DNA from 2 places in the Erwinia sp. Eh17-17 genome. Region 1 is predicted to be linked to the other one. Evidence: riboswitches for the same ligand, from Rfam matches in the RefSeq annotation. Region 1 holds a riboswitch; the other holds the start of a gene.

Region 1 (4,653 bases):
TAATCACCGTCCTGGCATAACAGCTGCCCTTGAGCACGCCATTCACCACCAGTTTAAGCGACGTCACCTTTCCCGTGACCCTGCCTTCCTTACCAATCTGGGTGGTTTTCTGGCTGGTGATATCCCCTTCGACCACACCATTTATCGTTATATTATTTTCATTCGTTATCTCGCCAGCTAATACCGACCCGAGTGAGATAACCGTTTCTTTAGTGCTATGTTCATCATTTGAAGACAGAGGCAAGGGGTTAGCCTGTTGCATTTTGACTGCCGGCGATGCCGTATCAATATTCTTGTCTTCATCTTTCCTTTTTAAATTAAACACTTTTAAAATCATCCTTTTAGTGTGTAGACCTGACTCGATAAACAGCAGACAGAAAACCGCTGTGCCAGCCAGAGAGAGGAATAAAGTCATTCTTGTTGGTAGTTCAAAGGCAAGAAGAATCATACCCCAGCAAAACCAGACTCCCCACAAATAACTCTGTTTTCTGACCTCAGTCATTATATTCAATCGCCACGTACGGAAACATCGTTCGAAGGAACAGTCTTTGAACCTTTATTAAGATCATGCTGAGAGAAATATTAATTTATCTTAACCCATACCCCACAGAGATATTCTCCTGCTGATAAACAACTCTGGGGATGATATTTTAATTTTTTACAGAGATAAAGCCAGTAACGTTCATAACTTTTACTGAAAAATAATAACCTCCTGATTAACAACTTAGCTAACCAGAAGATTATATCGCATAAAAAAATGAAAAAATAAAAGCGCAGATTACACGCGGCACTATTCCGCGCTTGCGCGACATAATGCAACAGTATCTTCAATCAAACGTCTTGCTATGGTGCCGGGAGGCGGGAGCAGGGGTAGAGCATCGTAGCGATACCAGCCGGCAGAAAGTAGCTCTTTAGGATCAATATTGATGTCACCCGCCGCATAGTCGGCCATGAAAGCCATCATCAATGACTGCGGGAACGGCCAGGGCTGTGAAGAGACATAGCGCAGATTTTTTACCGTGATCCCGCTCTCTTCCATCACTTCACGCGCCACCGTCTGCTCAAGAGTTTCTCCCACCTCCACAAACCCGGCCAGCACGGTGAACACGCCGTTGCGGTGTCGGGTATGCTGCGCCAGCAGAATCTCATCCCCCCGGCGGATGGCAACAATGATACAGGGTGCAATCTGCGGATAATAACGCTGGCGGCAGTGGCCACACAGACAGGCCCATTCCGTTTTGCTGTGGTGCATTTCGTGGCCACAGTAGCCACACCAGCGGTGCGAACGATAGAACTCCGCCAGCTGAATGCCCCGCCCGACCAGCTGGAACAGCCCGGTTTCGCTATCGAGCAGCTGCCGTAACGATCCCATATCCTGAGGCCGCGTATCGCGGATCAGCCAGACGGTTTGCCCCTGCCACTCACCAATCGGCGATCCCCGCGATCCTGCCAGACCGAGTAAACCGGCATTCCCCTGAGGTAATTCACCTTTTGGTAACCAAATTTTATGTTCCAGGCTGACAATCCACCAGCCAGCGTCTACGCTTAAAATTTCCTGTTCCATCATTTTGCTCATCATCCTCAGCTTAAAGACTGGATTGAGGTCAGACGTTAAAATATAACACTCACGGAGTTGAACATGCTTAACCAGTTAGAAGTCCTCACCGCGCGCGTCGGCGGTTGCAGTGAGCTGGTAGACTTCTGTCTGCGCTCGCGCAAGCAGTTGCTGGTTACCTACTATCAAGTGGCTGGTATCAAGCCTAACAAGGAAACGCTGACGACGCTCGATGAAAACGCGCTCGATACGTTTTGCCTGAATCTGGTGGATTATCTTTCGACGGGCCACTTCACCGTCTATCAACGCTTTATCAAAGAGCTGGAAGGAACTGAGCAGCTGGCGAAAGCGTCGCTGATCTACCCCTCACTAAAGGCCAATACCGATCGGATCATGCAGGTTTATGATTCTCATCTGGAAGACGCTATCGATCATGACAACTATCGGGAATTCCAGAATGCGCTGTCCATTGTGGGTGAAGCGCTGGAAGCCCGCTTTACTCTGGAAGATAAATTCATCCAGTTAGCTTTAGACAATATGGCTGAAAATCAAGAAGCTGCCAACGCCTGCACCCTCGCACGCCCTGCCTGATTCGTTATCAAAATGTGATTTTCTTGTAGTTTCCAAAATGCCCCTTTATGCTGAAGGGGTTCGGATGAGGCGTGCCTCATCCCTGCGTAGTGTTAATTTCGAGACCGGGAGTTGTGACTTATTAGCCATAATTCTCATCGATATCTTGTCGGAGTGCCCTTCGGGGCTGAGACCGTTAATTCGGGATCCGCGGAACCTGATCAGGTTAGTACCTGCGAAGGGAACAAGAGTAAATCTGCTATGGCGATGTGAATGCCCATTTTCTCACATCGTTATCGTTACTCCCCGCCTCCAGGCAAGCAAACTTCTGTTTAATGATCAGGAAATTGCTATGTCTACCGTTGAAAAACCTTTCGTTGAGAAAAAAGCCAGCCGCCGCCAACAGCGCGCCGCCGCGCAGCAGTTTATCGACTCCCTGCAGGGTACGGCTTTTCCCAATTCAAAACGTATTTATCTGAGCGGGTCGCAGCCGGATATCCGCGTACCGATGCGCGAGATCCAGCTCAGCCCGACGACCGTGGGCGGTAGCCAGGATCGACCGCTGCTGGAAGAAAACGAACCGGTACCGGTCTACGATACGGCAGGCCCGTATGGTGACCCGACCGCGACGATTGATGTCCATGCCGGGCTGCAGAAGCTGCGCAGCCAGTGGATCGCCAGACGGGGCGATACCGAGGAGAGGGAGGAACTCAGCTCGACCTACACGCAACAACGCCTGGCAGACGACGGGCTGGACCACTTACGCTTTGAGAACCTGCCCCGGCCACGTCGGTCACTGGCAGGACGCTGCGTCACTCAAATGCATTATGCCCGTCAGGGCATTATCACGCCGGAAATGGAGTATATCGCCCTGCGTGAGAATATGGGCCGCGAGCGTATACGGGGTGATGTCCTGCTGCAACAGCATCCGGGCCACAGCTTCGGCGCGCAGCTGCCGGACAACATCACCGCTGAATTTGTCCGCCAGGAGGTGGCAGCCGGCCGTGCGATTATCCCGGCCAACATTAATCATCCGGAGTCCGAGCCGATGATTATCGGCCGCAATTTCCTGGTCAAGATTAACGCCAATATCGGCAATTCCGCGGTCAGCTCTTCGATCGAAGAAGAGGTGGAAAAACTGGTATGGTCGGTGCGCTGGGGTGCCGATACGGTAATGGATCTCTCAACCGGGCGTTATATTCACGAAACCCGTGAATGGCTCCTGCGCAACAGCCCGGTTCCCATTGGTACCGTGCCGATTTACCAGGCGCTGGAAAAAGTGAACGGCGTCGCAGAAGATCTCAACTGGGAAATTTTCCGCGATACGCTGCTGGAGCAGGCTGAACAGGGCGTTGATTATTTCACCATCCATGCCGGTGTGTTGCTACGCTACGTGCCGATGACCGCCAGACGGCTAACCGGCATCGTCTCCCGTGGTGGGTCGATCATGGCAAAATGGTGCCTGTCACATCATCAGGAGAGTTTTCTCTATCAACACTTCCGCGAGATTTGCGAAATTTGTGCCGCTTATGATGTCTCGCTGTCGCTGGGGGATGGCCTGCGTCCGGGTTCAATTCAGGATGCCAACGACGAAGCGCAGTTTGCCGAACTGCGCACGCTGGGCGAACTGACCAAAATCGCCTGGGAGTATGACGTACAGGTGATGATTGAAGGGCCGGGCCATGTGCCAATGCAGATGATCCGCGTCAACATGACGGAACAGCTTGAACACTGCCATGAAGCGCCGTTTTATACCCTGGGGCCGCTGACCACCGATATTGCGCCGGGATACGATCACTTCACCTCCGGTATTGGTGCTGCGATGATCGGCTGGTTTGGCTGCGCGATGCTGTGCTACGTGACGCCAAAGGAGCACCTCGGTCTGCCGAATAAAGAGGACGTGAAACAGGGGCTGATCGCCTACAAGATCGCCGCCCATGCTGCCGATCTCGCCAAAGGCCACCCCGGCGCACAAATTCGCGATAATGCGATGTCGAAAGCGCGTTTTGAATTCCGCTGGGAGGACCAGTTTAACCTGGCGCTCGATCCGCACACCGCACGTGCTTACCACGATGAAACCCTGCCGCAGGAGTCCGGCAAAGTGGCTCACTTCTGTTCAATGTGTGGCCCCAAATTTTGCTCTATGAAAATCACTCAGGAAGTACGTGAATACGCTGCCCGTCAGGAGGCCGAAGCCCGGCCGATCGAAATGGGTATGGCACAGATGTCTGAGGCGTTTCGCCATCGCGGCGGTGAGCTTTATCACCGTGCAGATAACCTGAAATCAGAGGAAAAATTATGAGTCGTGGCGCTTTTCCCGCTACCGAAGCGCGGCTGGGCCTGTACCCGGTGGTCGATACGGTGGAATGGATTGCACGCCTGCTGGATGCCGGCGTGAGGACACTGCAGTTACGGATTAAAGACTGCGCGGATAGTGAAGTCGAACAGCAGATCGTCGATGCCATTGCTCTGGGTAAACGCTATCAGGCGCGCCTGTTTATTAATGACTACTGGCGGCTGGCAATCAA
Region 2 (4,653 bases), on a different contig from region 1:
ATTAAAGCCACCATGGACCGCGTGCGCTTTCTGACGCTGAGCAAGGTCTCGCCACCGGAGAGCCTGATTGAACAGCACCGTCAGATTTACCAGGCGCTGTGCGCGAAAGATGCCGATGCCGCAGAGCAGGCGCTGCGGCGTCATCTGCAGGAGATGATTTTTTCGATTACGCCGATTGCCGAACAGAACAGCGAGTGGTTCGACGCGGTGTGACCGATGACGGGGCGACCGAAAAAAAGGAGGAACATGGGCACCCGCACGTAGGGGCTGACCTTCTGTTTCGGTCAGCCCGTCCGGTTCACAGCACGGGGCGACCGGAAAAAAAGGTCGCCCCTACAGGGTCACCCCGTTCACCGTCAGGCGATGGTGACGTTCTTCGCCAGATAAACGTCCTGCACCGAATTAATCAGCGCTACGCCGTCCTTCATCGATTTCTTAAACGCTTTACGTCCCAGAATCAGCCCCATTCCCCCGGCGCGCTTATTGATGACCGCCGTGCGTACGGACTCGGCGGTATCGGTATCCCCGGCCGCTGCGCCGCCGGAGTTAATTAACCCCGCACGGCCCATATAGCAGTTCGCCAGCTGGTAGCGCACCAGATCGATCGGGTTATCACTGGTCAGCGTGCTGTAAACGCGTTCGTCAGTGTGGCCAAATTTCAGCGCCTTATAGCCGCCGTTATTCTCCGCCATTTTCTGCTTAACGATATCCGCGCCGATGGTGGCCGCCAGATGGTTCGCCTGGCCGGTCAGGTCAGCGCTGGCGTGGTAGTCCACCCCCTCTTTCTTGAAGGCATCGTTACGCAGGTAAGCCCACAGCACGGTGACCATGCCCAGTTCATGCGCCCGTTCAAACGCCGCAGAGATCTCTTCAATCTGACGCCGCGACTGCTCCGAGCCGAAATAGATGGTTGCCCCGACGGCAACGGCACCAAGGTTAAAGGCCTGTTCGACGCTGGCATACAGCGTCTGATCGTACTGGGTGGGGTAACTCAGCGTTTCGTTATGGTTCAGCTTCACCATAAAGGGAATGCGGTGAGCATAGCGGCGGGAGACGGAGGCCAGCACGCCATAGGTGGAGGCTACGCAGTTACAACCGGCTTCAATGGCCAGTTCAACAATATTTTTCGGGTCAAAATAGAGCGGGTTCGCCGCAAAGGAGGCGCCGGCTGAATGCTCAACGCCCTGGTCCACTGGCAGGATAGAGAGGTAACCTGTCCCGGCTAAACGTCCGGTGTTGTACAGGGTTTGCATATTGCGTAACACAGCCGGGGGGCGGTTGTTATCCACCATCACCCGGTCAACATAATCCGCTCCGGGAAGGTAGAGGTTGTCCGCTGGAATAGTCATGCAGCGATGTTGCAAAAGAGAATCCGCTTCTTTGCCCAATAACTGTACGATGTCCGTCATGATAACTCCTGTTAAAATGTTCAGGACCCTTTTCAGGGCCCGCGCGTCAGTTTTTCTGACCCCAACAGGTTGAACCCATAACCCGCATTAAGGCAAATTGCTGACTCCATTTTTCAGAACGATCCGCACTAAAAGCCCGTGAAGTGTGAGCGGGTTACCACCATTGATGAAAATGGTGTACCGGCCCGTTTCCGTGGCCCACCTCCAGCGAATCGGCCTGCTCCAGCGCCCCCTGTAGCCAGTGTTTTGCCGCCTGCACGGTGGTGACCCAGTCATTATGACGCGGACGCAGCGCCGCCAGCGCCGCCGACAGGGAACAGCCGGTGCCGTGCGTATTGCGGGTATGGATGCGTGGCGCGGTAAAACGCTGCTCCAGCTGGCGGGTAAACAGCCAGTCGGGACTTTCCACTGCGCTGAGATGGCCGCCCTTCATCAGCACCGCCTGGCAGCCCAGCGCCAGCAGCGCACGGCCCTGCTGGCGCATTTCCCTTTCATCACGGGCGGGCGGGCACTGCAACAGCGCGGCGGCCTCCGGCAGGTTCGGGGTAATCAGGGAAACCTGCGGCAGCAGGCGCTCGCGCAGAGTAGCAACCGCGTCGGCACTGAGTAACGGGTCACCGCTTTTCGCCAGCATCACCGTATCCAGCACCACCCACGGCACGTTCGCCCCCTTCAGGCGCTCGGCCACCACATCGACAATGGCACTTTCTGCCAGCATGCCAATTTTAATCGTGTCGATACGCACGTCCGACAGAACAGAGTCCAGCTGCGCGGCCACGAACGCGGGCTCAATGCGGTAGACCGACTGAACGCCGGTGGTGTTCTGCGCCACCAGCGCCGTGATCGCGCTGGTACCGTAAGCGCCCAGCGCCGAGAAGGTTTTCAGATCGGCCTGGATCCCCGCGCCACCGCTGGGGTCGGTACCGGCAATCGTCATGGCATTAATGCGTTTCATCGCCACGCCTCCGGGTCCAGCAGATACAGAGCGTCGAGGAAGGCCGGGATAAAGCTGCCCGGCCCCCTCGCCTGCGCGGCGGCACGTTCTCCGGCGAGGGAGACGACGCGACAGGCGCTGGCAACATGGACCAGACGATCGCCCGGCAGCGTGGCAAAACCGGCCACCGCCGCCGACAGCGCGCAGCCGGTGCCAACCACCCGCGTCATCAGCGCCGAGCCGCCGCTGACGCTCAGGGTACGGTTGCCGTCGGTGACAAAATCTACCTCTCCCGTCACCGCCACCACCGCGCCGCTCTCCTGCGCCAGCGCCTGTGCCGCGTGCAGTGCGGCCGTCGAGGCGTGCTGGCTGTCAACGCCACGGCCGCTGACCGCCTGCTTTGCCAGCGCCATAATTTCCGAGGCATTACCGCGAATTGCGGCCGGTTTAAGCCGCAGCAGCTGGTGACAGAAGGCGGTGCGGAAATCCAGCCCCCCCACCGCCACCGGATCTAACGTCCAGCCGCGCCCTGCCGTACTGGCGGCGTGAACGGCGGCCAGCATCGCCTCACTGCGGCTGTGAGTCAGGGTTCCGACATTGATCAGCAGGGCATCGGCCATCGCGCTGAACTGCGCGGCTTCCTGCGCATCGATGACCATCGCCGGGGAGGCACCCAGCGCCAGCAGGACGTTGGCCGTAAAGGTCTGCACCACATCATTGGTCATACAGTGAATCAGGGGGGATCGCTGTTGGAACAGCGTCAGGGAATCGGCCACGTCGCTGTGGCTGAGGGGTTCAGGTTGGATCATTTTTGCTCCCAACCGGCGATCAAGAAGGCGATGCCGGTCGGGCATCTGACTTCCCTACGCTGGCATTATCCAGATCAGGTTATACGGGTATTTCTCAGCCTTCACAAAGAAGGGCACCCCGAGTCATTGGTCGTGTTTACTGTTTATTCATTACTGACTGAGCGGACAGGATAAGAGAGAAACGGTGATCCTGTAAACCCGTTTAGGCCGCTACCCCTGCTCTGCCACCAGCAGCGCCAGGGTATCCGCTTCCAGCGCTCTGAAAATATGCTCACGGTCAGCGGGATAACAGATGTAATCGCCGGGCAGCAGCTCCTCTGGCGCCTCTTTCAGCCCGACCAGCGCCCGGCCCTGGGTGACAATAATATGCTCTACCGATCCGGCATGATGAGGCAGTGACAGCCGGTCGGCCCCCGGCTGGGTCATCAGCAGGTAGATGTCACGGCGCGCGCCCGGCGGGCAGCTGGCCAGCAGGATCGCCTCATAGTTCGCTTCCCCGGCCACCACTTTTGCGCCTTCACCACGGCGGATCACCTGGGTTTTCTGTGGTTCCGGCTCCAGCAGTCTGGCAAACGGGATATTGAGCGCCACGCACAGCGCCCAGAGCGTCTCCAGGCTGGGGTTACCGTTGCCCGCTTCCAGCTGCGACAGCGTGGATTTTGCAATCCCCGCTCTTCTGGCCACTTCGGCCAGGGAAAGCCCGGCCAGTGTACGCTCGCGGGTTAAACTCTCTGCAATTACCGCAATGGGTTGGGTCATCGGCTGCCTCAGTGTTCGCTAAAACGAACGAAACGTTCGGGTTGATATTCAATGTTACTGCGTTCATTATAATGTCAATTTCGTTCGTTATGGTAAATATCTCATGATCGCCCGTCATTTTTCATCGCTCGCGCCGGATACGCGCAAAGCCATTTATTTGATCTGCCTCGCCGTTGGCGTGGTGGGCATTTCCTATGGCTCGCTGGCAACTGCCTACGGCTTCCCGCTCTGGGTGCCGCTGTTCTCCAGCCTGTTTGTACTGGCCGGGGCATCGGAATTTATGTTTATTGCCATTGTCGCCGCAGGGGGAAATCCGCTGGCGGCTGCGCTGGCCGGGCTGCTGGTCAACGCGCGCCATTTCCCTTTTGGCATTGCCGTGCGCGATCTGGTCGGGTCGCGTCTTTCCGCCCTGCTGGGCTGCCACATTATGAATGATGAGAGCGTGGTCTTCGGCCTGTCGCAGCCTACGCCACCGCAGCGCAAAGCCGCTTTCTGGCTGTGCGGGCTGGGGGTGGCCGTGGTCTGGCCCCTGGGCGCGGTGCTGGGCAGCGTGATTGGTCAGCTACTGCCGGATACTCAGGTCATCGGGCTGGATGCCGTGTTTCCCGCCATTTTAATCGCGCTGGTGATCCCGGCGCTGAAATCCCGCCTCACGCTGACGCGGGCCTCCTGCGGCGCGGCGCTGTCGCTGCTCGCCGTCCCCTTTACCCCGACCGGGTTGCCGGTTCTGTTATCGCTGGCC

What was found. Region 1 has a riboswitch for thiamine pyrophosphate ahead of thiC (phosphomethylpyrimidine synthase ThiC). Riboswitches for the same ligand answer to the same signal wherever they lie in the genome.
Region 2: it holds a riboswitch for thiamine pyrophosphate, as region 1 does, so the genes downstream of both, thiM (hydroxyethylthiazole kinase) here and thiC (phosphomethylpyrimidine synthase ThiC) in region 1, are expected to answer to the same signal.

Annotation. Positions count from the first base shown of each region.
Region 1 covers NZ_JBDFQT010000015.1:18,153-22,805, reverse strand. Annotated here, with positions in the region: gene ABEH87_RS21155 (polymer-forming cytoskeletal protein) at 1-448, opposite strand, end outside; gene nudC (NAD(+) diphosphatase) at 791-1,564, opposite strand; gene rsd (sigma D regulator) at 1,640-2,146, shown strand; TPP riboswitch at 2,286-2,386, shown strand; gene thiC (phosphomethylpyrimidine synthase ThiC) at 2,478-4,427, shown strand; gene thiE (thiamine phosphate synthase) at 4,424-4,653, shown strand, end outside.
Region 2 covers NZ_JBDFQT010000001.1:244,602-249,254, reverse strand. Annotated here, with positions in the region: gene ABEH87_RS01090 (GntR family transcriptional regulator) at 1-213, shown strand, start outside; gene fbaB (class I fructose-bisphosphate aldolase) at 357-1,409, opposite strand; gene thiD (bifunctional hydroxymethylpyrimidine kinase/phosphomethylpyrimidine kinase) at 1,564-2,364, opposite strand; gene thiM (hydroxyethylthiazole kinase) at 2,361-3,152, opposite strand; TPP riboswitch at 3,187-3,283, opposite strand; gene ABEH87_RS01070 (XRE family transcriptional regulator) at 3,363-3,911, opposite strand; gene ABEH87_RS01065 (AzlC family ABC transporter permease) at 4,015-4,653, shown strand, end outside.